DNA from 3 places in the Cyanobium sp. A1C-AMD genome. Region 1 is predicted to be linked to each of the others. Evidence: predicted binding sites of a transcription regulator. Region 1 holds the regulator's gene; each other region holds the start of a gene.
The links. Region 1 encodes NtcA, which controls nitrogen genes in cyanobacteria. Its sites were predicted from a motif close to GTANCNNNNGNTAC; they were not measured.
Positions count from the first base shown of each region.

Region 2: a site for NtcA is predicted at 7,802-7,815, ahead of queF (preQ(1) synthase). Genes of this name have one in related genera too.
Region 3: a site for NtcA is predicted at 3,461-3,474, ahead of KBY74_RS04280 (ammonium transporter). Genes of this name have one in related genera too.

Region 1 is NZ_JAGQDB010000017.1:5,624-15,854, forward strand. Features, by position in the region: gene psbH (photosystem II reaction center phosphoprotein PsbH) at 1-8, shown strand, start outside; gene KBY74_RS04650 (TatA/E family twin arginine-targeting protein translocase) at 8-304, shown strand; gene pth (aminoacyl-tRNA hydrolase) at 288-917, shown strand; gene KBY74_RS04660 (DUF3146 family protein) at 922-1,179, shown strand; gene KBY74_RS04665 (resolvase) at 1,186-1,650, opposite strand; gene KBY74_RS04670 (DUF3084 domain-containing protein) at 1,647-2,864, opposite strand; gene ntcA (global nitrogen regulator NtcA) at 2,899-3,639, opposite strand; gene KBY74_RS04680 (cob(I)yrinic acid a,c-diamide adenosyltransferase) at 3,881-4,519, shown strand; gene dcd (dCTP deaminase) at 4,519-5,112, shown strand; gene thyX (FAD-dependent thymidylate synthase) at 5,129-5,854, opposite strand; gene KBY74_RS04695 (thioredoxin domain-containing protein) at 5,863-6,435, opposite strand; gene KBY74_RS04700 (NIL domain-containing protein) at 6,506-6,919, shown strand; gene KBY74_RS04705 (hypothetical protein) at 6,925-7,392, shown strand; gene KBY74_RS04710 (lytic transglycosylase domain-containing protein) at 7,389-9,383, opposite strand; gene KBY74_RS04715 (hypothetical protein) at 9,439-9,654, shown strand; gene glmM (phosphoglucosamine mutase) at 9,751-10,231, shown strand, end outside.
Region 2 is NZ_JAGQDB010000001.1:36,120-46,350, reverse strand. Features, by position in the region: gene KBY74_RS00240 (phycobilisome rod-core linker polypeptide) at 1-2,261, shown strand, start outside; gene KBY74_RS00235 (allophycocyanin) at 2,652-3,137, shown strand; gene apcB (allophycocyanin subunit beta) at 3,180-3,668, shown strand; gene KBY74_RS00225 (phycobilisome linker polypeptide) at 3,702-3,902, shown strand; gene KBY74_RS00220 (FtsW/RodA/SpoVE family cell cycle protein) at 4,119-5,258, shown strand; gene KBY74_RS00215 (cytochrome c biogenesis protein CcdA) at 5,268-6,005, shown strand; gene KBY74_RS00210 (cytochrome c biogenesis protein ResB) at 6,002-7,300, shown strand; gene queF (preQ(1) synthase) at 7,297-7,722, opposite strand; gene KBY74_RS00200 (P-II family nitrogen regulator) at 7,909-8,247, shown strand; gene KBY74_RS00195 (TlyA family RNA methyltransferase) at 8,270-9,208, opposite strand; gene KBY74_RS00190 (hypothetical protein) at 9,322-9,534, shown strand; gene purB (adenylosuccinate lyase) at 9,603-10,231, shown strand, end outside.
Region 3 is NZ_JAGQDB010000015.1:727-10,957, reverse strand. Features, by position in the region: gene KBY74_RS04305 (hypothetical protein) at 1-153, shown strand, start outside; gene KBY74_RS04300 (DUF427 domain-containing protein) at 200-478, opposite strand; gene KBY74_RS04295 (M23 family metallopeptidase) at 495-1,151, opposite strand; gene KBY74_RS04290 (DUF2808 domain-containing protein) at 1,169-1,744, opposite strand; gene KBY74_RS04285 (glutathione S-transferase family protein) at 1,758-3,014, opposite strand; gene KBY74_RS04280 (ammonium transporter) at 3,535-4,986, shown strand; gene KBY74_RS04275 (P-II family nitrogen regulator) at 4,999-5,337, shown strand; gene gorA (glutathione-disulfide reductase) at 5,530-6,873, shown strand; gene KBY74_RS04265 (cation-transporting P-type ATPase) at 6,870-9,611, opposite strand; gene cysK (cysteine synthase A) at 9,619-10,231, opposite strand, start outside.

The sequences.
Region 1 (10,231 bases):
TCGGCTGATGAACGTGTTTGGCATTGGCCTGCCTGAGCTGGCGGTAATTGCCGCCATCGGGCTGCTGGTGTTCGGACCAAAGCGGCTGCCGGAGCTCGGTAAAACCCTGGGTCGCACTCTGAAGGGTTTTCAATCGGCCTCCTCTGAATTCGAAAAGGAGCTGCGCACGGCGATTACCACCTCCGAACCTGTTGCGGCAGACCTGCCAGTTGCAGTAACTTCAACTGAGCTTGTTTCAGCTGACGCCTCCTCGGCTGATGCTCCAGAGCTGATTGAGCAACCTCTCGATGGTCCCACGGCCTGAGTTGTCGTTGCAGTTGGTGGTGGGCCTGGGTAATCCGGGAGCCAAGTACGCAGGTACTCGCCACAACGTGGGCTTTATGGCCCTGGAGCGTTTAGCCGATTGCGCTGGCAGGGCATCTTTTCGGCAGCAGCAAAAGCTTCAGGGCTTGGTGGCTGAGGTGGGTTCGGGACCTGCCCGGCTGCGGCTGTTGATGCCCCAGACCTACATGAATGAAAGTGGTCGCTCGATCCGCGCAGCCCTGGACTGGTTTGGTTTCGAGCCCGCCCAGTTGCTGGTGGTGGTGGATGACATGGACCTGCCCCTCGGCAAGTTGAGGCTGCGGGCTACGGGCAGTGCCGGGGGGCATAACGGCCTGCGCAGCACCATCAGCCACCTAGGTACCCAGGACTTTCCGCGGCTTCGTATTGGTATTGGCGCCCCCGCCCAAGATCCCGGCGAGCGCCGCGCCCGCACCGTTGGCCATGTGCTCGGACGCTTCACTCCTGCCGAGCAGCCCCTGCTCGAGGAGGTGCTGCGCGAGGTGGAGGCAGGTATTGGCCTGATCCAGCGCCTCGGCCTGGAGCGGGCTGGTAACCGACTCAATGGTTTTCAGCCCCAGGGCGCGGCAGCCTGAGCCGATGGCACGCCTTCCCTCCACCACTGCCCAGTTGCGGGTGCTGCACCAGAGCTTCAGCCAGCGGGTGCTGGAGGGGGAGGTGAGTGCGGGCGGCTACCAATGGAGTTTCCGCTGGGCCTTTGACCGCGGTGAACTCAGCGTTGAGCCTTCTTTGGGCAGGGCTCTGATCCAGGACGCCCTGCTGCGTTATCTGCTCAAGGTCGACTACCAGCTCGAGCCTGGCGGTGACTACATCTTTACGGTTCGGGCCCGTTTTTAAACCGATTTAGCCTCCGGCGACCGGCAGCGGCCATTGCCTCAGCACCTCCTGGTTGCTGCGCTGCAGGGTCATCCCGCAATAGCGCTCAATCAGCAGCTGGGCGACCACATCGTCGATATCCCGGGGGGGCAAGCGCAAGCCCGCCGGCAGCAGCCGCCTCCAGCCCCTAGGGGGCCACAGCTGCCAGTAGCGCTCGCGGGCCGCCAGGGTGCTACCTCTCTCATCCACCACAGCATGCGCCAGCCGCTGCTGGCCAAGCCGGCTGCGCCAGTCTTGGCTGCCGGTGCCATTGCCGAGCACAACCTGGTCAAGCCCCACTTGCTGCCAGCTTTTGAGCAGGGCGAGGCAGGCTTGCGGGGGCAGGATGGCAGCCTGCCGGATCTGGCCAACGGCAGGATCAGCCAGCACTAGACCGCATTTGCTGCGCCCGGGATCTAGGCCTGCCACCAGGCCCGCCGCAGTGCGCGTCACGGGCGGCGAGGGCCCGGCCCCGATTGGGCGGGAGATGGGGCCGCCACCCAGCGCAATTCCACCGCAATTGGGTCGGCGGTGCTGGCGCTGTTGATGGCAAGGGCTTCTAGTTGGGCAACCTGGCCCGGCTGGCGCTCGCTCAGCTCCCGGGCCAGCTGTTTGAAGCTGGCCGCATCAAACTGCAGCCCTTCCACCAACGTGCCCTGGCGCTGGGCTCGGGCATAGGCAGCGGCTAGCAGCAGGTTGAGTCGCCGCGAAACCGGCTCCAGGGCTGTGAGGTCGCCCTCGATCGTGGTGCTGGCCAGCACTTCACCTGCTTTAACTACTGGGCGGTTGGGGCGTAGGTCTGGGAAGGCAAGCACCTGGCGCTCGCCCCTCAGCACGTTGGCGGCCGAGAGAATGCTCACCACCCAGCTGCCGGGCTTGGCGAGCAGGCCTTCCAGCTTGCTGATGTCATTTTGGGGAACCAGCAGGATCTGGCGATCGGGGGGCTGGCCGGGCAGCACCCGCCTGAAGGCGTTGAGATTGGCCTGCTGCAGCAAGGCGGTGATCACCTCCTTGGCCTGCTCGGGGCGCTCAAGGGTCACCTTGGCGCTGGCCAGGGTCTGACCGCTGCTGAGCACTACGTCGCCGCGGCGCAGGGCAATCAGGTTGCTCTCCAGCTCTTTAAGTTCTTGGGCTCCGGCGCTAATCCGGCGGCGCACCTGGGCTAATTCCGCTTCGGTGCGGCGGATTTCCGCATCCCGCCCCTTCACCTCCTGGCTGAGACGGCTGCGCTCCAGCTCCAACCGGTTGCGCTGGGTTAGAAGTGGCGCCAGCTCTTGGCGCAATTTGCTGGCGCGGGCTTGGGCCTGCTCAAAGCGCGTCTGAGCCTCGCGTTTGCCCTGTTCGGCCCGCGCCACCTGCAGGCGGCTGCTGGCTAGTTGGCTGTTGCTGCGGCTCAGTTCGCTGCGGCTGGTTTGCAGCCGTTGCTCCAGTCGATCGAGTTCAAACAGGCCCGTGCGCAGCCGCTCGCTTACCAGCAGCATCAGGCCGAGGGAGATGGCACTGATCAGGCTGCCAGTGAGCACTGTGATCAACACGGCGGTGCGGCGGGGCCGCATCCCCAACAGGCTCAAGCGCGCCTTGCCCACCAGGCTGCCAAGTCGGTCGCCCAGGGTGGAGAGCACTCCCCCCAGGGCGAGCAGAGCGAGGATCAGCAGCCAGCCCGTCACATACGTCCCCGGAGGGCCCCAGTATCCCTGGCGTTCAGCTGAAGCGCTTGGCTAGGGCGATTGGATCAAACACAGTGATCTTTTTGCGGTCGATCTGAACGAGCCCGTCGTTGCGCAGGTCGCCCAGCAGGCGAGTGATTGTGACGCGGGTGGAGCCAATCGCTTCGGCAATCGCCTGGTGGGAGAGGCGCAGATCAATCGTGATACCTTCCGAGCTGGGAACGCCGAAATCTCGGCACAGCACCAGCAGGAAGCTCACCAGCCGCGAGCTCATGTCGCGGTGGGTGAGGGTTTCGATCATCGTTTCGGTCTGCAGTATTCGCGAAGACAGGCCCTGCAGCAGCAGCAAGCCCACGCTGGCGTCCTGCTCGATCGCCCGGCGTACGGAGGTGGCTGGTGCGGTCACCATCTCGACCCTGGTGAAGGCCACAGCGTGATAGAAGCGATCGGAGCGCTGGCCTGTAAGCAGCGAGAGCACACCAAACAGGCTGTTCTCGCGCAACAGGGCCACGGTGATCTCCTCGCCGGATTCATATACCCGCGACAGCCGGACCGCTCCGCGCCGCAGCAGATAGACCCGCTCGGCTGGATCGCCGGGAAAAAAAATCGTCTTGCCCCGTTCGATCGTCTCGACACTGCTGCCGGCCAGGCCCCGGATCACTTCCAACAGGGTGGGGTTGCCCTGGCCGGCGCTTCCCATGCCTGCCACCACGCCAGGGGCACCCGTCGATGGGGTGTTGGCGGTACGGCTAAATCCGTGGGTAGCGCCAACCATCAAGGTCTTGGCAAGTGCCGGGACCCTAAGGATCACCCGGGGGGCGGCTTGTAGCAATACACACGGTTTGAGACGACACCGCCGGCGCCCCTGCGCGCCAGTACGTATGTTTCCGCTAGGGATGGTGTCGTTTGCTTGTGGAGCGGCCCGATCCCGCTACATTCAGCTCCGCGAGGCCATGGGCTGCTCGCGGCGCCCCAGGTCTGTTTTTCGATTTTCAAGGTTCTTATTCAGGTTGTTCATGACCGCGAGCTTGCCCGTCTCAGGCCTCACCTCCTCCTCTGGAGCTGGTTTTCCGGCGGTCCAGCACCAACCTCAGCGCTCTGGCCATCGCCCTTTGGCTGTGGCGGCTGCCGCGTCCGCCCCCTCTGCTGCGCCGGCATTGCGGCTGGTGGCCCAGTCGGAGGGCTTACTGCAAATCCATACGGCGCCTTTCCGCGGCAGTTACGGTGCCGTGCTCAGCCAGGCCCTACGTAGTGCCGGCTTGGGCAGCCGGGTGCTAGTTACTCAGTTCCTTAAGGGCGGCGTAGATCAGGGCCTCGGCAGCAGCGTCTGGCTCTGTGGGCGACTGCAATGGCTGCGGCCCGGTGTGCCCGGCTGTCTTTCAGAGCCAGCTGTCCACCAGGGGCTCGAGCTGTTGGAGGCGGTGCGCCAGGTGTGGGCCTTCAGCCGCGAGCAGCTGCTCAGTGGTGCGGTGGATCTGATGGTGCTCGATGAGCTGGGCTTGGCTGTGGAGCTGGGCTACATCGAGCAGGCTGAAGTGCTGGCAACCTTGGAGCGCCGACCAGCCCATCTAGATGTCATTTTGACAGGGCCAGCCATGACTCCTGAGTTGATGGCCATGGCTGATCAGGTCACCCAGTTGCGCCGAGGCCTCTGATGCTGAAGAACGATCGCTGGATCAACGAGCAAGCTGCCGTAGGAATGTTGCAGCCGTTTCAGTCGAGCCTGGTGCGCCACCTCGATCCCGCTACGGCGGGCTCCCCGGTGCTCAGCTATGGCTGTTCTTCCTATGGCTACGACTTGCGGTTGTCGGCCAAGGAATTTTTGATCTTTCGGCATGTGCCTGGCACCGTGATGAACCCCAAGCGGTTCAACCCGGCGAACCTGGAGCCCGCTCCCCTGCGCCATGACGAGGACGGATCTTATTTTATCTTGCCAGCCCATTCCTATGGCTTGGGAGTGGCACTGGAGAAGATGAAGGTGCCATCAAATATCACGGTGATCTGCCTGGGTAAGAGCACATACGCCCGGCTAGGCATCATTGTTAATACGACGCCAGCGGAAGCCGGCTGGGAGGGTCACCTCACCCTGGAGTTCAGTAATTCTTCGGGTGCTGACTGCCGCATTTATGCAAATGAGGGAATCTGTCAGCTGCTCTTTTTTGAGGGCGATCCCTGCGAGACAACCTATCAAGATCGGGCTGGTAAGTACCAGCATCAGCCCGAACGGGTTACCTTGGCGCGTATCTAGTTCCCAGCAAAATGCCCTATGGGGCGAGCCTGGCTTTATGTAAGCGGCTCTTTTCATACCAGTCAGCAAATTGGGGTGTCCAAGCCTGCAGATGGGGCCACATCAGATCACACAGCTCACGGATCTCCTGCTGGGCATCGAGCTTCGCCCGCAGGTCAAGGAAGTGCAGAAACGCCCGCAAGGTGAAGCTCACCACGAAGTGCTGGCGGTAGTCGAAGGGCAGGATGCCGCGGGCGTGCTCCTCGGCGAAGCCAGCCGCCAAAAGGTCGCGGTAGCGAGCTGCCGCAGCCCTGCAGAGCTCTAGATCTATGTAGCGATGCTCTTCGGTGTAGGCGTATTTTTTGCCTTGCCGGTCGCTATAGCTACCTATGGGCCGTAGATAGAACACCTCCTCCAGTTCCAGTTCACCATTGGCGGCCTTGCAGATGCGATCGCCGGTGTAGCGCATTGATTGCACGTCAAAGCTCACCCCCACTCGGTGGGTCCGCGCCTGCTGCATCACCGAGTGGGGAAACCAGCCCACGTTCAGCACGATCTGGGCGTGCTCCAGGGGGCCGTAGTGACCGCGCTCGCCGGCCAGCAGCCGCTTGATGCAAATTTCTCCCGCCTTGTTTTCGTCCGGCCAGTTGGCGGAGTCTGCTGCCACAAAGCCCTCGCTGTAGTCCTGATGCATTCCCGCATAAACGCACTGCTGGGGGTTAGGCGTGGCGGCGATCAGGTCAACGCGGAAACGGGAATCCATGGCGGGCGTCAACCGTGGCTGCGGGGTCCGGCCATCGTGGCAGTAGCTGGCTCCGCTGCCGCAACTTCGCCAGCGGGTTGGCTCAGGTTGCTGACGGCACCCACTCCGGCGAGGGCCGGCAGGGGTTCGCCGGCGATCAGGGCGCTGCTGAGAGCGCGCAATTCGTTGAGGCTGCGGGCGCCAATCGAGCGGCCCACCGCTTCACCGGCAGCATTGAACAGCTCTAGTTGGGGAATGCCGTTGACGTCGTAGCGCTCCAGCTCCGGCTGCCAGCGCGGATTGTCAACGTTGAGCAGCACCACATCGAGCTGGCCGCGGTGTTGGGCGTCGATCGTTTCCATTGCCGGAGCCATGGTGCGGCAGGCGTCGCACCAGTCGGCGTAGAACTCCACCAGCGTTGGCTTGCCATTGCGCAAGGCCACGGGTAGATCCAGGGATTGGCGCGCCAAGCGCTCCAGGGGAGCCTCCGGATTCAGTCCGCCCCGGAACCACAGCAGGCCCGCTGCCAGTAGGGCCGCCAGCACGACTAGCAGCAGCCGTTCGCTTGGCCCCAGGCCGGAATTCGGGGTGGAGTTGGTCATGACTGCACTTTGCCAGTGCTTGCTAGCGTTTTGCGGAGGTAAGCGTGCTGTTCCCGCGAACCGGATCCTCGTGAAACGGCGCCTAACCCTGCACTTTCCCCGCGAAGCGGTGCATCAGCCGATCACCTATCGGCTGGCGGTGGATTTCGATATCGCCGCCAAGATCCTGCGCGCCCAGATTTCCCCCAACCAGAGCGGCACCATGGTGGTGGAGCTCTCCGGCGATATCGACGAACTGACGGCGGCGGAGGCCTGGCTAGAAAGTCAGGGACTCGGCCTGAACCGGGCGCCTGGTCAGATAGCCGTAGATCGCAGTCTCTGTATCGACTGCGGCCTCTGCTCGAGCGTTTGCCCCAGCGGTGCCCTCAGCTTGACCCAGCCGGCTTGGCAGCTGCAATTCGATGCGCAACGCTGCTTGGTGTGCGAACAGTGCATTCCGAGTTGCCCTCTGGATGCCATTTCCCTGGTGCTGGCTCCCCCGTGATGGCGATGTTGCGTCTGCTATTGCTGCCCTTGCGGGCGCCGATGCTGCTGGTGCTGGTGGTGATATCGGTTTACGAGGGGTTGCAGTGGAGCCAGCCGCTTGAGGGTGCGGCAGCGTCGGGGATGGGGCAGTTATCCAGCTTGTTCTGGTCGCTTGACTGTCTCCACGCCTTGCTGGTGGTGGTGGTGTGCACCATGCCCGACCTGCTGCTGCAGCGGATTTCCAATTTGATGGCCGCCAGTCGGGTGATGAGCCTGGTGATCAGCCTGTTGATCGTCACGGTGGGTGGCCTCTATCTGCTCCACCTCAAAGTGCTCACCAATGTGCTGATCCTTGGCACCACTGTGTTGTTGGCACGCCTCGATCTAGCCCGGATTCGGGTGGCACCCCCGCCGGTGCTGCTGGCAGGGGTGCTGGGGGTGCTCGTGTTGTCAGGGGCATGGGTGGGCCGCTGGCTGGCAAGCGGTGGCTAGCAGCTAGCCAGCGGCCTCTCTTGAAAGTTCCAAAAGTTGCCGAGCACTTTTTTGACGTACAGCCGGGTTTCCGGGTAGGGGATGGCCTCTATCCATAGCTCCGGTTCTTGTTGCAGTTGGGGTGTCACCCAGCCAGCGGTGGCACCGGGGCCGGCGTTGTAGCTGGCAGCCATCAGCACGGGGTTGCCCTGCCACTGGCCCAGCAGTTGCTTTAGGTAGAGCGCGCCTAACTGGGCATTGCGGGCTGGGTCGGTGAGGTCATCGGCTGCCACGGGCGTGCCGGCTAGTTCGGCGGCGGTGGCCGGCATCAGTTGGAGTAAGCCGACGGCACCGGCGCCGGAGCTCACCCCCGGGCTGAAGCGCGATTCCTGTTTGGCTACGGCTGCCAGCAGGGTTGCCGGTACCCCGGCGGTTGAGCCAGCCTCCTCGAGCTCCGCCACGAAGCTGGCGGTTTGCAGGTCGCGCTCAAGCTGTTGGGTCAGGGAGCAGTTTGCATTCGCCGGCAGGCGCAGGTTGGCTTGCTCGAGTTGGCCGAGTCCCATCCAGTGGTCTCCCACGCCCCGGCGTAGGCGGCCTTCCGTAATCAGCTCCTGGGGACTAGAGGGTGGGGAACTCCGCCCCGTGCGCCAGTGCTCCCAGGCTTCCAGGGGTTGGCCCAGGCGCCAGAGCCGGTCGATCTGCCAGTCGCCGCTGCCCAGGGGGTGCCATTGGGGTTGCACAAGGGCCGGGCTGCTGCGGGGATCGAGGTTGAGATCGCCGCGGCCTAGTCGCACCGCCGCCCGCCAGCCGTAGTAGCCGCCGGGATGCTGTTTGATCAGATCACTCCAGGTGCGTTGTGCTTTGGCGGTGGCGGCTTGCTGCTTCTGGCTGAAACCCAGCCAGAAGCGCTGGCGTCCCACCAGCCCCACCGGCAATTTGCTACCGATCGGCGCACTCAGCAGCGTTGTGGCCGTTGCCCATTGGCGCTTGAGCAGGGCCTGACGGGCTTGCTGCCACTGCAGTTCCCAGCTGGCTGGATCGTTGGGCCAGCGCTGCAGCACCGCCAGCGTCGCGCCGATGTCGCCACTCTCCATTGCCAGCCGCGCCTGCACCGGGGCTGTGTCTTGCAGGGCAGAGGGCAGCCCCTTCAAGGCCTGGAGAGCCCTGGGCCCGGGCTGTTCGCTCAGCAGGGCTGCGGCCTCGCTGGCCTGGCTGGAGCGCGGCGCGGATTTGGCCAGTTGCAGCAGCAGACTTTCGGCCTGGACCTGCTGCTCGCTGCCGCCAGCGAGCAGGGCCCGGCTGAGGGCTAGCTGGGTTGCTGGGCTCGGCGGACTGCCCTTGAGGCAGCTCAGGGCGGCGGCCGAGTCGCTTAGCTGGGCCAGGCCCCTTGCCAATTGGTCCCGCTGGTTAGGGGTAGCTGCGGCGGCCGTGCTCTGGCAGGCCTGGCGCAAGCGTGGCCCCGCACCGGGCCAACGCACACCGTGCCGGGCCAGATGCAGGGCTGCCTGGAGGCGATCTGCGCCGCTCGGACCCGCCTCCACGGCGGCCGCTAGGGCCGCGGGATGGGCGGCGAAGCGGCTGCGTAGTTTCTGCCGCAGCTGGGGCTGCTGCCGGCCCAGGGCATAAAGCCCATCGGCTGCGGCGGGCGTGTCGGGGAAGCGCTGCACAAGCTGCTGCCAGCGTTGCTGGGCGGCTGCCTGATCACCCAGGGCTTCGGCGGCTAGGGCATCGCGTTTGAGCACCAGGGCTGCTAGCTCATCGCCACCCCAGCCCTGGCCGCGCAGCAACCGGCGCTCGCCGGCTAGGTCGCCTTTTGCCTGGCGCGGCAGCAGCAGCAAGCTGGCCTCCCGCCGCCGCTCCGGATCGGGCGAGAACCGCCGCAGGCGCTCCAGGGTTGGGGTGGGTGTGCTGGGGTCTGGCGCGGGAATCAGGGTCAGCAGTGCCCTGCCGCCCAGCAAGGCGGCGCCGCTGCCCAAGCAGGTGAGGGCCAGCAGCAGGGGGAGGCGAGCCAAGGGCAATAGCGGCGCAGCTTCGGCATTCTGGGGAGGTGTGAATCCCTCTTAGCTGGTGCGCCTGCCCTCCCTACCCCCCTATCTCTCCACCTTGCCTGGGGCTGAGCAGCGGTTGCGGGCTCTGCGGGTGCTGGCGGTATCGGGCCTGGTGCTGCTGCTGCGCCCCTTTTGGCCATTGAGCTGGCTGCCGGGCTGGGTGGTTGGTGCGCTGCTGCTCTGGACGATTGGCGAACTGGTGCTCTGGATCTGGTGGCCCCGCCGCTGGCGCTGAAAGGGCTCAGGCCCCTACCTGGCCCAGGCCAGCCATGGTGAGCGCTTTGCAGCAGCCCACGTAACCTGGACATCACTGAGGCATCTGCTGCTGCCCATGGCCGACCTGGCTCCCCATCCCGTTGGCCTGCCCCTGCGGGGTGGTGTGGCCGGTTTCGGGACCGATGGCATCCGTGGCCGGGTGGGAACCCAGGTGAGCCCGGCTTTGGCTTTGCAGGTTGGCTTCTGGTGCGGCCAGGTGTTGCCCCAAGGGGCGCCGGTGCTCATCGGCATGGACTCCCGTAGCAGTGGCCCGATGCTGGTGGCGGCGCTCACCGCCGGACTCACGGCTGCAGGTAGGGAGGTATGGACCCTGGGGCTATGCCCTACGCCAGCGATTCCTGGCGCCATTCGCCGTCTTGGCGCGGCTGGAGGTCTGATGGTGTCCGCCAGCCACAACCCCCCTGAAGACAACGGCATCAAGGTGTTTGGGGCCTCCGGCGCCAAGCTGAGCCGCGGCCAGCAGCAGGCGATCGAGGCTGGGCTGCAGGGGGTGGGGGCTGGACCGGCAATAGGTGCTTCCGGCGGCTTCTTGGGCA
Region 2 (10,231 bases), on a different contig from region 1:
TCTCCAGCGTCCGTCAGGCGGAGCAACAGGATCGCTTCCCCGACGGCGGCGAGCTTGAAACCCTGGTGGCGTTTTTCCAGAGTGGCCAGCAGCGCTTAGAAGCTGCACGCCGCATCTCAGAAAACGCTGATTTCATCGTGGCCAAGGCGGCCAACCGGATCTTCTCCGGCGGCACGCCCCTCTCCTACCTAGATGCTCCTTTGAGCGTCGTCAGCGGTGGGTCCAGCGACGCCACCCCCTTGGCCGCTGACCAGGCCGCCTTCCAGCGTTCGGTGCAGACCTTCGCCCAGGGCACCGGCAACTCCAGCGGCAACCTGATCACTCGCTTGCTCGAAAGCACAGGTGGCGACGCCGATGTAAGGGTTGTGCTGCCCACTGGCTTCAGCCCGATTGCCGTGGGCCGTTACGGCACCGATCGGATGCGCAAGTCGCTGCGCGACATGGGCTGGTTCCTCCGCTATGTGGGCTACGCCCTGGTGGCAGGAGACCCCAGCATCCTGGCCGTGAACACCCGCGGCCTGCGCGACATATTGGAGAAGGCCTGCTCCCTGGCGGCTACCAATGTGGCCCTGCAGGAAATGCGCGCCGCAGCCGCCGGCCTCTGCAAAGACAATCCCCAGGCCCGCGAGCTGGTGATCCAGTACTTCAACGTACTGCTCGCCGAACTGCAGGTGGCCACACCAAGCACCCGGCAGCGCCTCGGCAGCCCTGAAAGTCAGGGCCTGCAACTGCCTGCCACCTATGCCCTAGCCGCAGACGGCAAGCAGCGCTTCATCATGCGGCCGCGCCTAAGTGGTGCCCAAAAGGCCGAAGTGATTCGGGCCGCCTACCGCCAGGTTTTTGAACGGGACATCGCCAAGGCATACAGCCAGACGCCCTGCCCGGTTGAAGCCAGCCAGGTGCGCCAGGGCCAGCTTTCCATGCGGGAATTCATCCGCTCCCTCGGCCACAGCAAGGAATATCGCCAACAGTTTTTCGGCCGCTTCTCCAATAGCCGGGCGGTTGAGCTGGCCTTCCGCCACTTCCTCGGTCGCGGCATCAGCTCCCGTGAGGAATTCACCCGCTACTTCGACATCGTCAGCGTCCAAGGCCTGAATGGCCTAGTGGATTCCCTGATCAATACCCTTGAATACGCGCGGGTGTTCGGCGAGGAAACCGTGCCCTACCTGCGGGATCTCGGTGAAGAAGCCCAGGAGAGTGCCGGCTGGGGATCAAACCGCAAGCTATTCCGCTTCAGCGCTCCTTTTGAAGGCGCACCCCAATACGTCACCCTCTACGCCTCCTATCGCCAACCCTTCGCCGATCAGCACGTCTACGGCGGCGGCAACGATCCACTGGCCCTCAACTTCGGCGCGATTTTCCCTTCCGGCACCGCCTCAGTGGCCACCCGGCCAGCGCCCTACGGCTACGACAGCCGCCGCATCCTGATCGGCAATGGCATGGCCCAGCCTGGCCAGATGGACAGCGCCCAGTTCCGTAAGGCCAAGCCCCGCCGGGTGGGGCCCAAGGTTGTACGCCTCCAGCAGATTGCTACCGGCGGCAGCTCCGTGCCACGCCGCGGCGGCCAACCCAGCATCCGTGGCACTGAAGCCAGCACCCAGGCCGTTATTAATGCGGTCTATGTGCAAGTTTTAGGCACTGCTGGCTATGCCGGAGAGCGCAATAAGGTTGAAGAAATCAAGCTCGAGAACGGCGATATCAGCCTGCGGGAATTCATCCGCCAGGTCGCCCGCTCCAAGGCCTTCCGCCGCCGTTATTGGAGCGGCCTTTACATCACCAAGGCCATCGAGGTGATCCATCGCCGGCTGCTAGGTCGCCCAACCTTCGGGAGATGGGAAATTGACGCCTACTTCGATACTGCTGCCCGCACCGGCTTCTACGGCGTCGTCGACAGGATCCTGAACAGCGTCGAATACAACGAAACCTACGGCGAAGACACAGTCCCCTACGAGCGTTTTGTCACCGCTACTGATCGCAATGCGCGTAAGGTGCCCGGCCTCAACCGCCCCTTCGATGCATCTGCCTATGCCAATGAATTTGCCCAGGACAAACGTCCAAACGTGCCCGTTGAGCAGACCATACGCACTACCGGGGATATAACCAATCGAAATCTATCGGGGCGCCGGCAGATTGTCGTGGGGAGCTGGACAGCTCAGACCGTAGGGGGAGAAACCATGACGGCATCTCAGCCCGAAGACAACTTCATCGCAGGGCCGGGCAGCATCCGCCAAGCACCTGCCCCAACTCGCCGCTGGAAGTAGGCCCCTACGTCCAGCGGCGCCTCAACCGCATGCCACCCCTGCGCGCTGCTTCAGCGACTTCGAGCCCCCCGAAGACACATCGGGGGCTTTTTTATGATCAAGATAATAATTGTCGCAAAAGTTGAGCCGCAAGCCGAAACAAGTGGAGCGATTAGCGAAGCAAAATGATGAATAATTGCTGCGCCAAGCCGCTATTAATAATATCGCTCAAAGCCATTGCGCCGCAAGGGGTTTTTCAGCCACAAACGCCATGAAGAACTGTTACCACCAGGGGAGCAGCGAGGGGCTTTGCCGCAGAATGATTAGGCGATCGGCGCAAGTCGATCCTTTCCCTTACCCACCGGATATCGGTCTCCGTCAAGGCGGCCGCTTGTTTCGAGGCAGAACTGCATGAGCATCGTCTCCAACTCGATCATCAACGCGGACGCGGAAGCCCGCTATCTCAGCCCTGGCGAACTCGACCAGATCAAGTCCTTCGTGGGCGCTGGTCAACGTCGTATCCGCGTCGCCCAGGTTCTCGGAGAAAGCCGCGAGCGCATCGTCAAGACCGCTGGTGGCGCCCTGTTCCAGCGGCGTCCCGACGTGATTTCCCCCGGCGGCAACGCCTACGGCGAGGAGATGACCGCTTCGTGTCTCCGCGACATGGACTACTACCTGCGTTTGGTGACCTACGGGATCATCGCCGGCGATGTGACCCCCATCGAAGAGGTTGGCATCATCGGAGCAAAGGAGATGTATCGCTCCCTCGGCACTCCCCTCGATGCCATGGCTGAGTCCGTGCGGGAAATGAAGAACGCCGCCATGGGCCTACTCACCGGCTCTGACGCTGAAGAAGCCGGCTTCTACTTCGACTACGTCATTGGCGCCCTCTCCTGAGGCAGCGTTCTTTTACTACTCCCCGCCACCACAGCTGGATTCATGCAAGACGCGATCACAAACGTCATTAACCAAGCCGACGTTCAGGGCCTATACCTGGACGACTCCGCCATGGGCCGCCTGGAGCAGTACTTCACCAGTGGTGAACTGCGCGTCCGCGCCGCTGCCACCATCAGCGCCAATGGTTCGGCGATCATCAGAGAGGCCGTAGCTAAGTCGCTGCTGTATTCGGATGTCACCCGTCCGGGCGGCAACATGTACACCACCCGTCGCTATGCAGCCTGCATCCGCGATCTGGACTACTACCTACGTTACGCCACCTACGCCATGCTGGCTGGGGACACCTCCATCCTCGATGAGCGGGTGCTGAATGGTCTCAAGGAGACCTATAACTCCCTGGGTGTACCCATTGGTGCCACCGTGCAATCCATCCAGGCCATGAAGGAAACCACCGCTGCACTGGTGGGTCCTGATGCTGGTCGTGAAATGGCCGTCTACTTCGACTACATCTGCTCCGGCTTGGGCAACTGATCCCTGCCATCGGCACACCCGAGGATCATCTCCATGCGTCTGTTCAAGATCACGGCTTGCATTCCTTGCCCGGAAAAGAGCCGCTCCCAGCGTGAGCTTCAAAACACCTATTTCACCAAATGGGTGCCCTACGACAGCTGGTTCGCTGAGCAGCAGCGGATCATGAAACAGGGCGGCAAGATCCTCAAAGTAGAACTAGCCGCTGGGCGTCGCCAACAGAACGTCGGCAACTGAATAGTCAGTACCTTTCGTTTCTCCCCAAGCTCGGCAGATGCCGGGCTTTTTTATTGTTTGACTCTGGTTGCCAGGGGTCGACAACCCCCCCCCGGGCACGGCTCAATGGGTTGACGATGGCCCCACCTCTGCCACTCCCAAATTCCAGCCTTGGCCCGCACCGCAACTCACACCCCCCACCGCGACGCAGTCAGCGGATCTCAGAAGGCTGGGGCGCTGCTGCCGTTGCCCTGGTCCCAATGGCCAGCAGAGGCCAGATTGCTACTGGGCATGGTGGCGCTCTGGAGCGTGATCGGACTACTGGTGCTCACCTCCGCCAGTTGGTGGGTAGCTGAAAGGGAGATGGGTGACGGCGCCTTTTATCTCAAGCGCCAGTTGATTTGGATGGCTGCTAGCTGGGGGCTGCTCTGGCTCGGCCTGCGCACCAGCCTGCGACGCTGGCTGCACCTGGCTCCGCTGGGGTTGTGGGTTGGGATCGTTCTGGTCGCAGCCACCCTGGTAATGGGCAGCACTGTCAACGGCGCCAGTCGCTGGCTGGTGCTTGGACCGGTACAGCTGCAGCCATCGGAATTGGTCAAGCCTTTTGTGGTGTTGCAGGGCGCTGCCCTGTTTGCCCACTGGAAGCGAATCGGCAACGACCAGAAACTGCTCTGGCTAGGGGCATTTGGGGCCCTGATCCTGCTGATCCTCAAGCAACCAAACCTCAGCACCGCCGCCCTATCCGGGCTGCTGCTCTGGCTGATGGCCCTGGCTGGGGGCCTTTCCCTGCCCATGCTGCTCGGGGCAGCCGGAGCGGGAGGGCTGCTTGGCAGCGCCAGCATCATGATCAACGAATACCAGCGTTTGCGGGTGGTGTCCTTCCTGGATCCCTGGCGGGATGCCCAGGGGGATGGTTACCAACTGGTGCAGAGCTTGATGGCGATCGGCTCAGGAGGCTTCCTAGGCGAAGGGTTTGGCCTTTCCACCCAGAAACTGCAATACCTGCCGATCCAAAGCACAGATTTCATTTTTGCTGTGTTTGCTGAGGAATTTGGCTTCGTGGGCTCGCTGGTGCTGTTGCTGTTTTTGCTGCTGTTTGGCTTTGTGGGCCTGAGGGTTGCCCTCAGCTGCCGCAGCAACCAGCAGCGCCTAATCGCCATCGGCTGCACCACCTTGCTGGTGGGCCAATCCATCCTCAATATCGCCGTAGCCAGCGGTGCCATGCCCACCACCGGCCTGCCTTTGCCACTGATCAGCTACGGCGGCAACTCCTTGATGGCCAGCCTGCTTATTTGCGGCCTGCTGATCCGCTGCTCGCTGGAGGCAGGCGGTCTTGCCCCTACCCCTAGGCGCCGGCGCACCGCAGCTGCCCGATAGGCTGATTGGATGATCAGTTTTGGGCCCCAACTGGCCGATTGGGCCCGCAGCAGCGAGACGCTGCTGCAGCACTCCCTGGCCAGCCCCACCCCCACCACCGTTGGGGTTGTATTTGCTGGCGGCCTGCTAACGAGCCTGGGGCCCTGCTCCCTGTCGCTTTTGCCGGTCACCCTTGCCTATCTGGCCGGCTTTGGCGGCACGCCCGGCGTTAAACCCAGCCAGGCTCCCTGGCAGCGCAGCCTCAGCTTTGCGGCCGGCATCGTGGCCTCCCTGGTGCTGCTGGGCCTGGTTAGCGGCCTACTGGGCCGGATCTACGGCCAAATCCCCGGGCTGATTCCCACGGTGGTGGCTGTGCTTGCCCTGCTGATGGGCCTAAACCTGCTGGGCCTGCTGAAGCTGCCCCTGCCCGCCGGACCCGATCCTGAAGTCTGGCGTCGCCGGGTGCCAGCCCCCCTAGCTCCTTTGGCAGCAGGGTTGGCTTTCGGATTAGCCGCAACCCCATGCACAACGCCAGTGCTGGCTGTGCTGCTGGCCTGGATGGCCCAGAACGGCAAACCACTGGTCGGCATGTTGCTGCTCACCAGCTTCGGGGCCGGTCAGGTGGTGCCGCTGCTGCTGGCAGGCACGGCGGCCGCCAGCCTGCCGGGCTTGCTGAGCCTGAGGCGGCTGGGCCAATGGGTTCCCCCGATCAGCGGCGTGGTGCTGGTGACCACCGGCGCCCTCACCCTGGTGGCCAACTGGCGATGAAAGCCTTGCTGCGGGTGGTGGGCTGGATTTCCGATCTGCGGGTAGCGATCGTGCTGCTTTTAGTGATTGCCATCACCAGTGGCGTCGGCACGGCCATCCCCCAGCGGGAACCAGCCGACCTTTACCACCGGCTCTACGACCCCCAGCCCTGGCTTGGACTGCTGAACGGTGATGGGGTGCTGGCCCTCCAGCTCGACCACGTGTATTCCAGCGGCTGGTTCCTGGGGCTGCTGGCCTGGCTGGCCCTAGCCCTGCTGCTCTGCAGCTGGCGCCGCCAGTGGCCCGCCCTGCAAGCCGCCCTGCGCTGGATCGACTACAGCACCCCCCGCCAGCTCAGCAAGCTGAGCGTGGCCGAAACCTTCACTACCGACACCCCCAAGGCGAGCCTCGATCAGCTGGCCGGACTGCTGCAGCGCCAGGGCTGGCAAATTCAGCGCCACGACGACCGCCTAGCCGCCCGCAAGGGGCTGCTGGGCCGGGTTGGGCCCCTGCTGGTGCACGCTGGGATGGTGGTGCTGATGCTCGGAGCCGCTTGGGGGGCACTTGGGGGGCAACGGGCTGAGCAATACCTCGCCCCCGGCCGCAGCCTCGAGCTGATGGACAGCCGGGGCAGCAGCCAACTCACCCTCGCCCTCGACCACTTTTCAATCCAGCGCGATCCCGCCGGACGACCTGAGCAATTCACCTCCCAGTTGCGCATCTTGGAGGGCGATGGCAGCGGCGGCAGCCTGCTGAAGCAGGCTGAGATCAGCGTCAACCATCCGCTGCGCTTCCAGGGGGTCACCCTTTATCAAGCCGACTGGGCCCTGGCCACTATCAGCCTGCAACTGGGCAAAAGCCCCCTACTGGAGCTACCGCTGCAGAGCTTTCCTCAACTAGGCGAACAGATTTGGGGAATCGTGCTGCCCACCCGTCCCGATGGCAGCGAGCCGGTGCTGCTCAGCCTGGGCAGCGAACAAGGGCCTGTGGAGATCTATGGCGCCGACGGAATCTCCTTAGCCCGCCTAGCCCCAGGCGGCGCAGCTGTGGAAGTGAAAGGGCTACCGATACGGGTTGAAAGCGTGCTCCCCGCCAGTGGCATCCTGCTGAAGCGTGATCCGGGGGTTCCACTGGTTTATGCAGGATTTGCGATCGCCCTAGCCGGCGGTGGTCTCAGCTTGCTTGCTACGCGTCAGCTTTGGGCCATAGCTGAGCAGCCGGCCGGCCAAGCGGGTCAGCTGCACGTTGCGGGCCTCTGCAACCGCAATCTCACCGGCTTCGCTGCCGAGCTGCCCCAGATACTCGCCCAGCTCTAACAAGCCAGCCGCGTGCCGTGGCTGACGCGCACCACGGTGTGAACGTTGCCGCGGGGGTGAAAATCAGCCTCCAGCTGCATCCACTGGGGATCGGTGGCAGCAACCAGATCATCCAAGATGCGATTGGTCACCTCTTCATGGGAAATGGAGCGGTCGCGGTAGCTATTCACGTAGAGCTTGATCGCCTTCAGCTCCACCACCCGGGGGCCGGGCTGGTAGATCAGGCGCAACACCGCAAAATCGGGGTAGCCGGAAAATGGGCACTTACAGGTGAACTCCGGTAGCTCGATCGAAATCTCGTAGGCGCGGCCAGGCCTGGGATTGTCAAAACAGATCAGCTCCGCTTCAGCGATGGCGCGCTCGCCATACATGGGCGTCTGGGTGAGGGAGGACGCGCTGGCAGAAGCGGGGCTGGAAGACATCGGAGCAAGGAAAGGGAAAGGGCCAGTGCCACTAGGTGATCTTAAGGAAAGTGGCCGCAGCCAACGGCTGCCCGAGCCGGTAGCAATCGCTACGACGACCCCCGCAAAGCTCGGGCGTAATGGCTTTACTCCCTACCATCGGCAGGGATTTCCTGAGAGACTTCCTACCAAGCCCGAGCTGTTCCTATGAAAAAAATTGAGGCCATCATTCGTCCCTTCAAGCTCGAGGACGTCAAGGTCGCCCTGGTCAATGCGGGGATCGTGGGCATGACCGTGAGCGAAGTGCGGGGTTTTGGCCGTCAAAAGGGCCAGGTGGAGCGCTATCGCGGCTCTGAATTCACCGTCGAATTCCTCCAGAAGCTGAAACTTGAGATAGTTGTCGATGACGACAAGGTCGACACCGTGGTTAGCGCCGTTCAAGACGCGGCCCGCACCGGCGAAATCGGCGACGGCAAGATCTTCGTGAGCACGATTGATTCTGTGATTCGAATCCGCACCGGTGATCGGGACAGCGGCGCCATCTGAGCGCCAGCACCGCTTTTGATTTTTATGCCCTGGGAGTCAGCGTGCTGGCTACCAGGGTTTTTATTTGCTCTGGGCTGATTGCCCCAGGGCAGAATTTCGGGTCGGTTTGGGCTGGTTCAACAAGCTGTTCAACAGGCTCAAAAACATCCTCTGCAACATCCCCAGCAACATCCCCGGCAACATCACCCATTCCGACCTGCCCATCGCAATCGGAGCGCCGCAGCCAGAGCAGGTATTCGTGGTTGCCGGCAGGTCCAGTGATTGGTGATGCCACCAGGCCGCAAGCCACCAAGCCCAGGCCAGAGGCCGCGGTGATCACCCCTTCGATGGCATCGCAATGGGCAACCGGATCACGCACCACCCCGCCCTTGCCCACCCGGCCCTTGCCCACCTCAAACTGGGGTTTAACCAGCAACAGCAGATCCACGGGTGCTTGCGGTTGCAGCAGCGCCAGGAGGGCAGGCAGCACCAAGGCCAAGGCAATAAACGACACATCTGCCACCGCTAGATCGGGCCAGGGGTCTTCGGGGCCGTAAAGAGCATCCGGGGTGAGGTGACGCAGGTTGGTGCGCTCCTTGAGCACTACCCGCGGATCACTGCGCAGGCTCCAGGCCGTCTGGCCGTAGCCCACATCAATTCCATAAATGCGGCAGGCCCCGTGCTGAAGCAGACAATCGCTGAAGCCGCCAGTGGAGATGCCGCCATCAAGGCAAACGCGCCCCTGCACGGCGATGGGGAAGGCCTCAAGTGCCCGCACCAGCTTTTCGCCACCCCTTGATACATAGCGGGGAAGCTGCTGCACCAGCAGCTCCGCCTCCGGCAACACCTCGGTGCCTGGTTTATCGAGCACTTTGTCGCCGTGGCGCACCCGCCCGGCCCTAATCAACAGCTGGGCCTGCTGACGACTAGCCGCCAGGCCGCGGGCCACGAGCTCCAAATCCAGTCGTTGCTTGCGGGCCATGGCGCTCCACCTTTTGTGATCAAACCACAACGCAAACGGAACAGATTCCAAGCATCTCTGCCTCCGCACCAAAACCCACCAGAGGATGGCGCCCAGAAGTTGATCCGGCACCGATGGCCTCCTCAATCCGGACCGCGAATGCTGCAGCCAATGTGCTTGAACTGCTCTATCCCGGCAGCTTCGTCAAACTGCGCAATCAACCCTCCGACCTGCCCCCCTTCCAGCTGATCCAATGCCGCGGGGGCCGCTGCTGGGTGCGGCAGCAGGCCTGGGGAAGCCTGGTGCAGTGGGAGGTGGAGCACCAGCGCCTGACTACCGCTGCCTAAGGAGTGCTGCCTGAGGCGTCAGCAGGGGCGCACCCATACATTGGGCTGGCAGTGAGCCAGGCGCGGCCTTGATCGAGCGTTACACCCTGCCCGAGATGGGCGCCCTGTGGAGCGAGCAGGCGAAGTTCCAAAGCTGGCTCGATGTGGAGATCGCTGCCACCGAGGCCAACTGTGAGTTGGGGCGAGTGCCCGCTGAGGCGGTCGCAACGATTAAGTCGAAGGCCAGATTTTCGGTAGGGCGGATTCTCGAGATCGAGGCCGAGGTGCGCCACGACGTGATCGCCTTCCTCACCAATGTGAACGAGCACGTGGGGGATGCGGGCCGCTACATCCACGTGGGCATGACCAGCTCAGATGTGCTCGATACAGGCCTGGCCCTGCAAATGAAAGCGTCGGTGGCTCTGCTGCGAGCCGAGCTCGACCAACTGGCGGATGCACTTAGGGCTCTAGCCAGCCAGCACAAGGGCACGGTGATGATCGGCCGCAGCCATGCCATCCACGGCGAGCCGATCAGCTTCGGCTTCAAGGTGGCCGGCTGGCTGGCGGAAGTGGAACGCAACCGCGAGCGCCTCGAGCGGCTCGAGCGGGTGGTGAGCGTGGGCCAGATCAGCGGCGCCATGGGCACCTACGCCAACACCGACCCCCAGGTGGAGGCGATCGCCTGCGCCAAGCTTGGCCTGGAGCCAGATACCGCCAG
Region 3 (10,231 bases), on a different contig from region 1:
GACGACCTCTACGAATCCCTCGATGCCGCATGGAGCGAAGCGCTTGGCTGGTGGAACGACCACTGCGGTGGCAGCTCAGGCCCTGTGGAGATTGGCGTTGAAGTGAGTACTGCCAGCGGCGACTGGCGCACCCTACGGTTTCCAGGTTGCTGAATCCCTTGCTGCTGCCACCTCTCTCGAGTTGCGCGAGACAGCTGATTCAGGTCACCTGCACGCCCTTCCAGAAGGCCACCCGGCCGCGGATGTTGGCGGCAGCCTCCTTGGGCTCTGGATAAAACCAGACCGCATTGGCGTTCACCTGGCCATTGACCACCAGGTCGTAGTAGTGAGCCGTGCCTTTCCAACCGCACACGCTGGTGTGGCTCGAGGGGCGGATGCAGTCGGGGTCAAGGGCTGCGGCGGGGAAATAGGCGTTGCCGTCAACCTTGACGATGTCATCGCTGCTGGCAATCACCTGACCATTCCACTGGGCTTGCATGGGTCTTGGGGCGCAATTAAGGGCTGATTGTGGCAAGCACCGGGGGTAGGGATGGGGGCGGCAGGTGGGGTGTGGGATCCAGGGCCAGCAACTCGGCGCCCTGGCGACGCAGTTCGAAGTGCAGATGGGGGCCCGTCGCCGAGCCGGTCATGCCCACCATGCCCAGCGGTTGCCCCTGCTCCAGCCAGACGCCGCTCACCACGATGGCCTCGTGCAGATGGGCATAGAGCGTCTGCCAACCCTCGCCATGGTCCAGCAGCACGGTGGTGCCGTAGCCACTGATCGACTCCACCAGCAGCACCCGTCCGGCCCGGGAGGCGAGCACCACCGTGCCCTGCGGCGCCGCCAGATCAACGCCGGTGTGCAGCCGCCAGGCAGAGCGCCGCTCCGAGTAGCGCCAGCCCCAGGGGTCCAGGCTTTCGGCGGGTTGGGCCAACGGGTAAGCCAGGGGCGGCGGCGAGTTATCAGGTGTTGATGTCTGCAAGATGCCCCGGGCCAGAGATCCCTCCGATCCGGGGAGCCGCACATCCGGCACTAAAACGTGGCCCGGAAGCTCCTGGGGCATCGGGGGCCGCAACCCCTGGGGCTCCGCGGTCTGGGCCCGCAGCGGCGGCTGGCCAGCAACCGCTGCCAAAAACAACGGCAACAGCACGGACCAGCTCCGGTGGGTCATGGCTCAGGGGATCTGGCTCAGCGCCAATCGGGGTCGTAGATCCGCAGGGTGCCAAATCCCAGCGAAGCTGGCGAGGGGTTGGGGCCGGCTGGGTAGGCCGTCACCTGGAACATGTAGGTGTCGGAGACAGCCGGGTTGTTCCAGGGTTTGAGCACCACGGTGAGCGTGGCCCCGGGAGAAACGGGCTCAGGGAAGCTGAGGGTGAAGCGGCGCGCATCGCTATCGAACTGGGCCAGCACTGGCACGCGGGGACCCTGCTGGCGCGGCCGGCCCAAAAAGGCTGAGGTGCGATCCACAAAGAATGGAAAGCTGGTATCAACGCCGCGGGTCTGCTGAATGGTGAGGCCGCCGAGGGCGGCACCGGCGTCGGCATCGAGGCTGATCGTGAAGTAGTACTCGGCGCTGGTCTGCCAGACGGTGGTGTAGTAGCTCACCAGATCAACCTTCCAGGGGGCCTTGGTGAAGTAGGTGGCCCCCTTGAGTTCCAGGGCTCGGGCGGCGGGGATCGCAAGCGGCGAGATTGCGGGCGCCCCGGTAATGCAGCTGGCCAGGGCCCAGCCGAGCGCAACGGCGACGCGTCGAAGACGGGGCACAGGCACTAGGGCATTAAGCAGTTGGCAAAACGCTAGGAGCGGCCCGCAGGAATGGCTGGGGATCCTGATCGCGGCGATGGCCCACCGGAATCGGCGCCCCCTGGGCTGTGCCATCCGCTGGATCGAGACTGGCAGTGGCCTCCAAGGCCTGGCGCAGGCACCGAGCCGCATGCAGCGGCATATCCCGGGGCACGCTGATGCGATCGCGCAGGTAGCGCAGGGCAGGGGCAGAGCCCGCCGGTGCTGGCAGGGGCTTGGCGTGGATCAGGGCCGTGAGAGCTGTGCGGAGCGGGACATCGAAGTTTTCCGCTCCCACGGGGCTGCGGCCAAGAATTGCCGCTCGGTGCTTGATCACCCGGCTGAGGGCAAAGGCTGCCGCATTGGCCGGTTCGGCCTGGCTGGTTTCCGGGTCGGGGCTGCCCAGGGGCCAGGGGCCCCGATCGATTTGAGTGGCTAATGCTTGTTGGTTGGCATCTCCGCTGGCATAGCAGCCACCCATCTGGGGCGGTAGGTCGTGGGCATGGGTGTGGAAGTCGCTCTGGGTGCCTAAGTAGCTGGGGCGCTGCTCCAGCGCCTCAAACCAGCGGCCAATGGCCGGATGCTCGCTGCGCAGCAGAAAACCCTTGTAGTAGGCCAGGCTTGCTGCCATGCGCTCCACGTAGGGCACGAACACCAGATCAGCCGTGCCTAGCTCGCCAAGCAGAAAGGGCCCACTTTGCTGGCTGAGCGCCTGCTCAAAGTTGCCTGCAATGCGCTGAAAAGCCGCCCTGGCAGCTTGCTCCTGGGCGGGCCGCAGCCCCGGACTGCAGAGCCATTGGCACCAGGCGCGGAACAGCAGGCGCTCCAGTTGGCGCAGGGGCAGCACCGCCGGATCGTTCATGCCCAGCACCAGGGGCCCGAAGGCCCCCTCGAGGGCTTCAAGAATGCGATCGCTCTCAGTGATCAACCGGCCATCGAGCTCAAGCGCCGGCAGCATCCCCGAAGGAACTAGCCGTTTGAACCAAGCCTCCTTTTCGCCGTAGCAAAACATGGTGACCTTGCGAATCCGGTACGGGATCCGCTTCTCTTCGAGCCAAAGCCACACCTTCTGGCAGTAGGGACACCAGGCATGGTGGTCGCGGAAAAGAGTGACCCGCACTGCCTCCTCCGGCTGACCAAACAAACGCAGCCGGGCCTGGGCGCTGGTAGGACCGTTGACTGGATCGGCTGGGGACGCACCGAGGCGTTCGAGCTCTTGCCAATCGAGCACTCCCTCGGCTTTCGACTCCATGCCTATCGCTGCAGCAGCCTTGGTTCTAGGAGCTCGCGGGGTGCTCAGTGGCCTAACTAAGTTTCAAGAGCGAAGTTTCATACCAGAGATCCAATGTTCGACGCCTTCACCAAGGTTGTTGCCCAGGCTGATGCCCGAGATCAAGAGCCAAGGGATGGGGCCAGGCAGCTCAGCTGAAGACCTCAATAGTGAGCATCAGGGCATCAGTCACGAAGGATTGCTTCACTCCGCGGCAGCTAACTAACTCGTGAACCGATCCAACCGTGAACGGATCCAACATCAAAAAAGGGCTGAGGACCAGTCATGGAGTTGCCCAGTTGGCCCTCTAGACCCTCTCTGCCGTCGATCCTCGGCGGCACATTCGGCGGCTTCTAGTCAGCGACGTCCGTCCCAAGATTGGGCTGCCAGCCAACACAGGGCGGAAGGGATCAGCGTTCTCGTGAACGGTGTCATTTGCTACCCACAGGACTGCAGCGCTGCACGATTGTGGCCTGGTGAACATTAGAGGTCACCTTCCTTCATGGCCCAAGTCCCCATCGCTGGCGGCGGTCCAACCCCGCTCGCTGTCTTTGATCGATTCCGCACCCAGCTTCTCGCCAAGGTTCAGGAGCCTGAACTGAAGCGTTACGCCGTGATGCTGCTCGCCTTTGGTGCTGGCCTGCTGCCGCTGATGGCCGGCTCCGCCAAGGCAGCCTTGACCAAGGTCCCCACCGACGGCGCCGACACCCTGCTGATGCTGATGGGTTCAGCCCTGGTTCTACTTATGACCCCAGGCCTGGCGTTCTTCTACGGCGGCTTCACCCGCGCCAAGAACGTGCTCAACACCATGATGATGAGCTTTTTCCTGATGGGGCTCATCGGTGTCGTCTGGGTTGTGATCGGCTACTCCCTCTCCTTCGACACCGGCTTCGGCAGCCCCTTCATCGGTGGTCTCGGCCAGATGTGGCTCAACGGCGTAGGCGGTGAGCTCGGTGATGCTCCACTAGCTGATGGCTTCGCCATCTCCGCTTCCTCCTTCGCCCTTTTCCAGGGCATGTTCGCGATCATCACCCCGGCGCTTATTTCCGGCGCCCTTGTGGAGCGGATCAACTTCAAGGCCTGGTTCTGGTTCTCCCTGCTCTGGAGCCTGTTCATCTACTGCCCCATGTGCAAGATGGTTTGGGGCGGTGGCTACATCGGTCCCTTTGGTGAGATCGGCGCCATCGACTTTGCCGGCGGCACAGTTGTTCACATTGCTGCAGGCGTGGCGGCTCTGGTGGCCACTGCGATTGTGGGTCCGCGCAGCGGCTTCCCCGGCAGCAAGCGTCCTCCCCACAACGTGCCCTTCATCCTCCTGGGTGCCGGCCTGCTCTGGTTCGGCTGGTTCGGCTTCAACGGCGCCAGCTACTTCGCTGCTAAGGGTGCCGGCTTCTCCTTCCTGACCACCACCCTGTCGGCCTCAACGGCCCTGCTCACCTGGTGCTTGATTGAGTGGTTCCGTGATGGCAAACCCACCGCCGTGGGAGCCGCCACCGGCGCCGTGGCTGGTCTGGTGGGCATCACCCCCGCCGCAGGCTTCGTCTACATGCCCCAGGCTCTAATCATCGGTGCGGCGACCTCCATCGCCTGCTACATCGCAGTTCAGGTGAAGTCGGCCATCAACTTTGATGACTCCCTCGATGCCTTCGCCGTCCACGGCGTAGGTGGCACGGTGGGAGCCCTGCTCACCGGCGCCCTAGCCATCCCTGCCCTGGTGCCGGCCGACTACTTCCCAAAATCGGCAGCAATCCTCGCCAGCGGCGGCAACACCGCCCTGTTCGTGGCCCACGTCAAGGCCGTGCTGATCAGCTACGGGTTTGTCGGCATCGGCACCGCGGTCATTCTCTGGATCGTTGGCGCCACGGTGGGCCTCAGGGTCACTCCTGAGCAGGAAGAACGTGGACTCGACTTCGTCGCCCACGGGGAAGAGGCTTACGACCCCACGACCAACTGAAGCTGAATCACCATGAAAATGATCACGGCAATGGTCCGCCCTTCCAAGGTGGAAGCAATCAAAACAACCCTCGTCGGCCTCGATGTGGTCGGCATGACTCTTGTCGATGTCCGCGGTTTCGGTCGACAGAAGGGTCAGGTGGAGCGCTACCGCGGCAACGAGTTCACCGTTGACTTCCTACCCAAGTCCAAGATCGTTGTAGTAGTGACTGACGACAAGTTGGAAGCCACCCTCACTGCCATCCTCGAGGCCGCCCGAACCGGTGAAATCGGTGATGGCAAGATCTTCGTCACCCCCGTTGAGGAAGCCATCCGCATCCGCACCGGTGAGCGCGGCGACACGGCGATCTGATCACCCACCTCTTGATTTGATGTGGTGTTTTCATCTGGGACACCTCAACTGCCCCCCGTCAGGGGGGCTTTTTTATGGCTGCTGACAATGCCACCAGCTTCCCTGGATTCGTCGCTGAGCTGGGGAGCACCCTTCCGCCCAAGGACTTCACGCCATAGCGTGAGGACCTCCATTCCTTCATCTCCAAGCCCCATGAACAGCTCCTACGACCTGATCGTGCTGGGGGCCGGCTCGGGTGGTCTAGCTGCTGCCAAACGGGCCGCAAGCTATGGCGCCCGGGTGGCGATCGTGGAGGGCGATCGGGTGGGCGGCACCTGCGTGATCCGCGGCTGCGTGCCCAAAAAGCTGCTGGTTTATGGCTCCGCTTACAAACATTTGCTTGCAGATGCAGCCAGCTATGGCTGGGAAATCGAGGGGATTCGCCGCAACCCCAGCACCCTGCTGGCCAATGTGCGCGCTGAGGTAGATCGGCTCAATCAGCTGCACCTCGGCTTTCTTGAAAAAGCAGGGGTAGAGCTGGTGCGCGGCTGGGGCTGCTTTGAAGACGGTCACACCGTTGCCGTTGGCGAGCGCCGCCTGGGGGCCGAGCGCATCTTGATTGCGGTGGGGGGGCGGCCCCAACGGCCAGCGATTCCAGGGGCAGAGCTGGGCTGGGTGAGCGATGAGATGTTTCTGCTGGAGCAACTACCGGAGCGCCTTGTGGTGGTGGGTGCTGGCTTCATCGCCTGTGAATTCGCCTGCATCCTCAATGGCCTTGGCGTGGCCGTGACCCAGCTGGTGCGCGGCAATCATTTGCTGCGGGGCTTTGATCTTGAAGCTGCCAAGGCGGTCCAGGAGGGCATGGAGCAGGAGGGTATTGAGATTCGCTTTGCCCACAGTCCTGCAGCTATCACTGGCAGTGCTGGCAACCTCAGCGTCCACACCGAGGCTGGCGAAATCATTCCTTGCGGTGGGGTGTTGCTTGCCACAGGCAGGCGCCCTTTCCTGGAGGGCCTGCGCCTTGAGGCAGCGGCTATCGCCACTGAGGCTAATCGCATTCCGGTGGATAGCGAGCAGCGAACAAACGTGCCCCACATCTATGCAGTTGGCGATGTCACCGACCGCATCAACCTCACCCCGGTTGCCATTGATGAGGGACGCGCTTTTGCCGACAGTGTCTATGGCACTAGCCCGCGCCAGGTGGACCACAGCCTGGTGGCATGTGCGGTATTCAGTCAGCCGGAGCTGGCCAGTGTGGGGCTCAGCGAAGAGGAGGCGATCCAGCGCCATGGCCCAGGGGGCGTGCGGGTGCATCGGGCCCGTTTCCGGCCGATGAGCCAGGCCTTGCCGGCCCGGGGGCCCAGGGTATTGCTCAAGTTGGTGGTGGAGCTGGAAAGCGGCAAGGTGCTGGGCTGCCACATGGTCGGCGAGCACAGCGCTGAAATTATCCAGATGGCAGCCATCGCCATTGGCATGGGCGCCACCAAGGCCGACTTCGATCGCACCATGGCCCTGCACCCCTCGGTTGCCGAGGAGTTTGTGACCATGCCGAACTAGGCCGTGACCCGGCTTTTGCGCCAATCATCCGCCAGCATCACCACAAGGGGCGCCAGCAGGACCATCGGCAGGGCCCGGCTGTCAATTGGCACCATCGCCGCTAGCCGCGACAGGGGCGGCCAATAGAGCAATAGCGCTGTGAAGAGAATTTCAGCTGCTATGCCAAGCCAAAGCAGGGGATTGCGGCGCCAGCCCTGCTGCACCAAGTTGACGAAGGCGGAGCGATGCTCACTGCGGCAGGCCATCGCCACACCGATTTGGCCAGCCACGATGCAGCTGAAGGCCACACTTGAGGCCTGCTGCTGGCTGGCCACGAGGGCTGGTCCGGCCTCGCCATGGAGGAGCAGGGGGGCTGCCAGCCTGAGCTCGGCCAAACCCACACCCTGCTGCTGCCAGCTGAGCAGGTAGGCCGTCATCGACACCACGGCTTCGCTCAGGCCCAGCACCAGATAGGCGCGCAGCATCAGGGGCCGATCCAGCAGCGGCGCCGAGCGGCGCCGGGGCGGTTGGCGCATCAATCCAGATTCGGGCGCCTCGGCGCCTAGCCCCAGGGCGGGTAGTAAATCGGTGCCCAGATCCACCGCCAGGATTTGCAGCACGGTTAGGGCCGCCGGGATTTGCACGGTCACCATGGCTAGAAACGGAGCCATCTCGGCCACGTTGCTAGCCAGCACGTAGGGCAGGAACTTGCGAATGTTGGCCACCACGCCGCGGCCAAAGCGCACCGCCGTGACGATCGTGGCGAAGTTGTCGTCTAGCAGCACCACATCGGCGGCCTCCCTTGCCACATCGGTGCCCACCAGGCCCATAGCTATGCCCACATCGGCCGCCCGCAAGGCCGGGGCATCATTGACCCCATCGCCAGTGACCGCAACCACTTCGCCGAGGGAGCGGTAGGCCTGCACAAGCCGTAGCTTCTGCTCCGGGGCCATCCGGGCAAACACCAGCCGGTTGCGGTATTTGAGCAGCTGGCGCAGGTGCACATCGCTGATCAGCTCGAGCTGGTCGCCTTGTATTACCCGCACCGGATCAGCCTGGGGATGGTTGTCACCCTTGGCCGGCATATCCAGCAGGCCGATCTGGCGAGCTATCGCCTGGGCGGTGAGGCCGTAGTCGCCAGTCACCATCGTGACCTTGATGCCCGCCTGGTGACACTGGCGAATCGCCTCAGGCACCTCCGGCCGGGGCGGGTCGTAGAGCGCGATCAAGCCCAACAAGTTGAGCTTTTGCTCCAGTTGATCGGCTGGGGCTTGCTCCTCTGTGGCCTCGAGACTGCGCTGGGCCACTGCGATGACGCGGTAGCCGCGGCAAGCAAGATCGTCGTTGGCGGCTACTGCCTGGGCGCGGCCCGCCGGACTACAGCGCTCTAGCAGCTCCAGGGGTGCCCCCTTGGTGATCAGCTGCAGCCCGGCCTCGGTGGCCACGATCACGCTCATCCGGCGACGATGGGAGTCAAATGGCAGCTCCCGGCTGCGGGTATGGCGCTGCTGATGCACCTCGAGGCCCAGGTCTCGAGCCCGGGCTGCCACCAGCAGGGCGGTTTCAGTGGGGTCGCCGAGGGCTCGGCTGCCGTCACCGCTGGCTTTGAGCTGGGCGTTTGAACAAAGGCAGGCCGCCAGCAACAGCTCGGCTTCTCCACCTCGATCAACCCCTGGCTGCTCGCCTGCCTGGGGCAGCCAGATCTCCTCCACCGCCATGCGGTTGCAGGTGAGGGTGCCGGTTTTATCGCTGCAGATCACGCTTACCGAGCCGAGGGTCTCCACGGCTGAAAGCCTGCGCACCAGTGCTTTCTGACTGGCCATGCGCTGAACATTGATCGCCAGGGCCAAGGTGACCGTGGGCAGTAAGCCCTCGGGCACGTTGGCAACGATGATGCCAACTGCGAACACCAGGCTTTCGAGGGGACCCATCCCCACAAACAGAAGGCTGAGGCTGAAGGTGATCGCCCCCATGATTAAGGCGATGGCTGTGATGGTGCGCACGATGTGGCCCACCTGCTGCTCCAAGGTGCTGATGCCCCTGGTTGTGGCGGCGGTGAGGTGGGCCACATGGCCGAATTCGGTTTCACCGCCGGTGGCGTAAACGATGGCCTCGCCGCGACCGCCGGCCACGCTGGTGCCCGCCAAAACCAGATTGGCCCGTTCCCGGGTCGGAATCAGGACAACATTGCCTGCCGGAAGTGAGTCGATGGCATCGGCATGGCGCGCCACTGGCTGGGATTCGCCAGTGAGCACCGAGAGATCCAGGCTCAGTTCGTTGGCCTGGATCAGGCGAGCATCGGCGGGCACCTGGTCTCCCTCCTCCAGCAGGATTCGGTCGCCCGGCACGAGCAGCTCGGCATCGAGCTCGGTGAGTTCACCGTTGCGCCAGAGCCGCACCTGGCGGGGTAGGGATCGCTTCAGCGCCGTCAGGGTGCGCTCGGCTTGGTAGTCCTGCCAGAAGGAAAACAGGCCGTTGACCAGCACTACTGCCCAAATAGCCCAGCCCAGCTGGGGCGTGCCCGCTGCAAATGCCAGGGCCCCAGCCACCCAGAGCAGCAGGGCCATGAAGTGCACCAGTTGATCGACAAACCTCAGCAGCAGGGAACGGCGGCGCTGGCTTGGGAGGCGATTGGCTCCAAACCGCTCCAACCGCCGCTGGGCCTCTGAGTCGCTCAGGCCTTGGAGTGTGGACTGCAGAGTTGCCGGCACTGCCTGCGCTGGGATGCTCCAGATCGGCTGGCTGGCAGAGAGCTGCATGGCGGCTTTAGATAGATGGTGGGGCAAGCCCCTTCTCGTCAAACACCCCTTCAAACAAAACGGAACTCAAGTAGCGCTCGCCCGAGTCGGGCAGCACTACCACGATGGTTTTGCCGGCGTAGGCCTCCTCTCGGGCTAGCCGCAGGGCGGCCGTGGCTGCGGCACCACAGGAGATGCCCGCCAGGATTCCCTCTTCCTTCATCAGCCGGCGGGCCATGGCCACCGCCTCCTGGTCGCTAACGGTTTCGACCCGGTCCACCAGGTCCAGATCGAGGTTTGCGGGCACAAAGCCAGCGCCGATGCCCTGGATCTTGTGGGGACCGGGCTTGAGCTCCTGCCCTGCCTTGGCCTGGCTGATCACTGGGCTGTTGTCGGGTTCAACTGCCACCGACACCAGCGGCTTGCCCAGGGTTCCCTTGATGTAACGGCTAACGCCAGTGATGGTGCCTCCGGTGCCCACTCCAGCCACGAGCACATCCACCGATCCTTCGGTGTCTGACCAAATTTCAGGGCCGGTGGTGTCGTGGTGGATCTGGGGGTTTGCCGGATTGGAAAACTGCTGCAGAAGGACGTAGCGGTCGGGGTCGGAGGCTGCCATTTCCTTGGCAGCGCCGATGGCG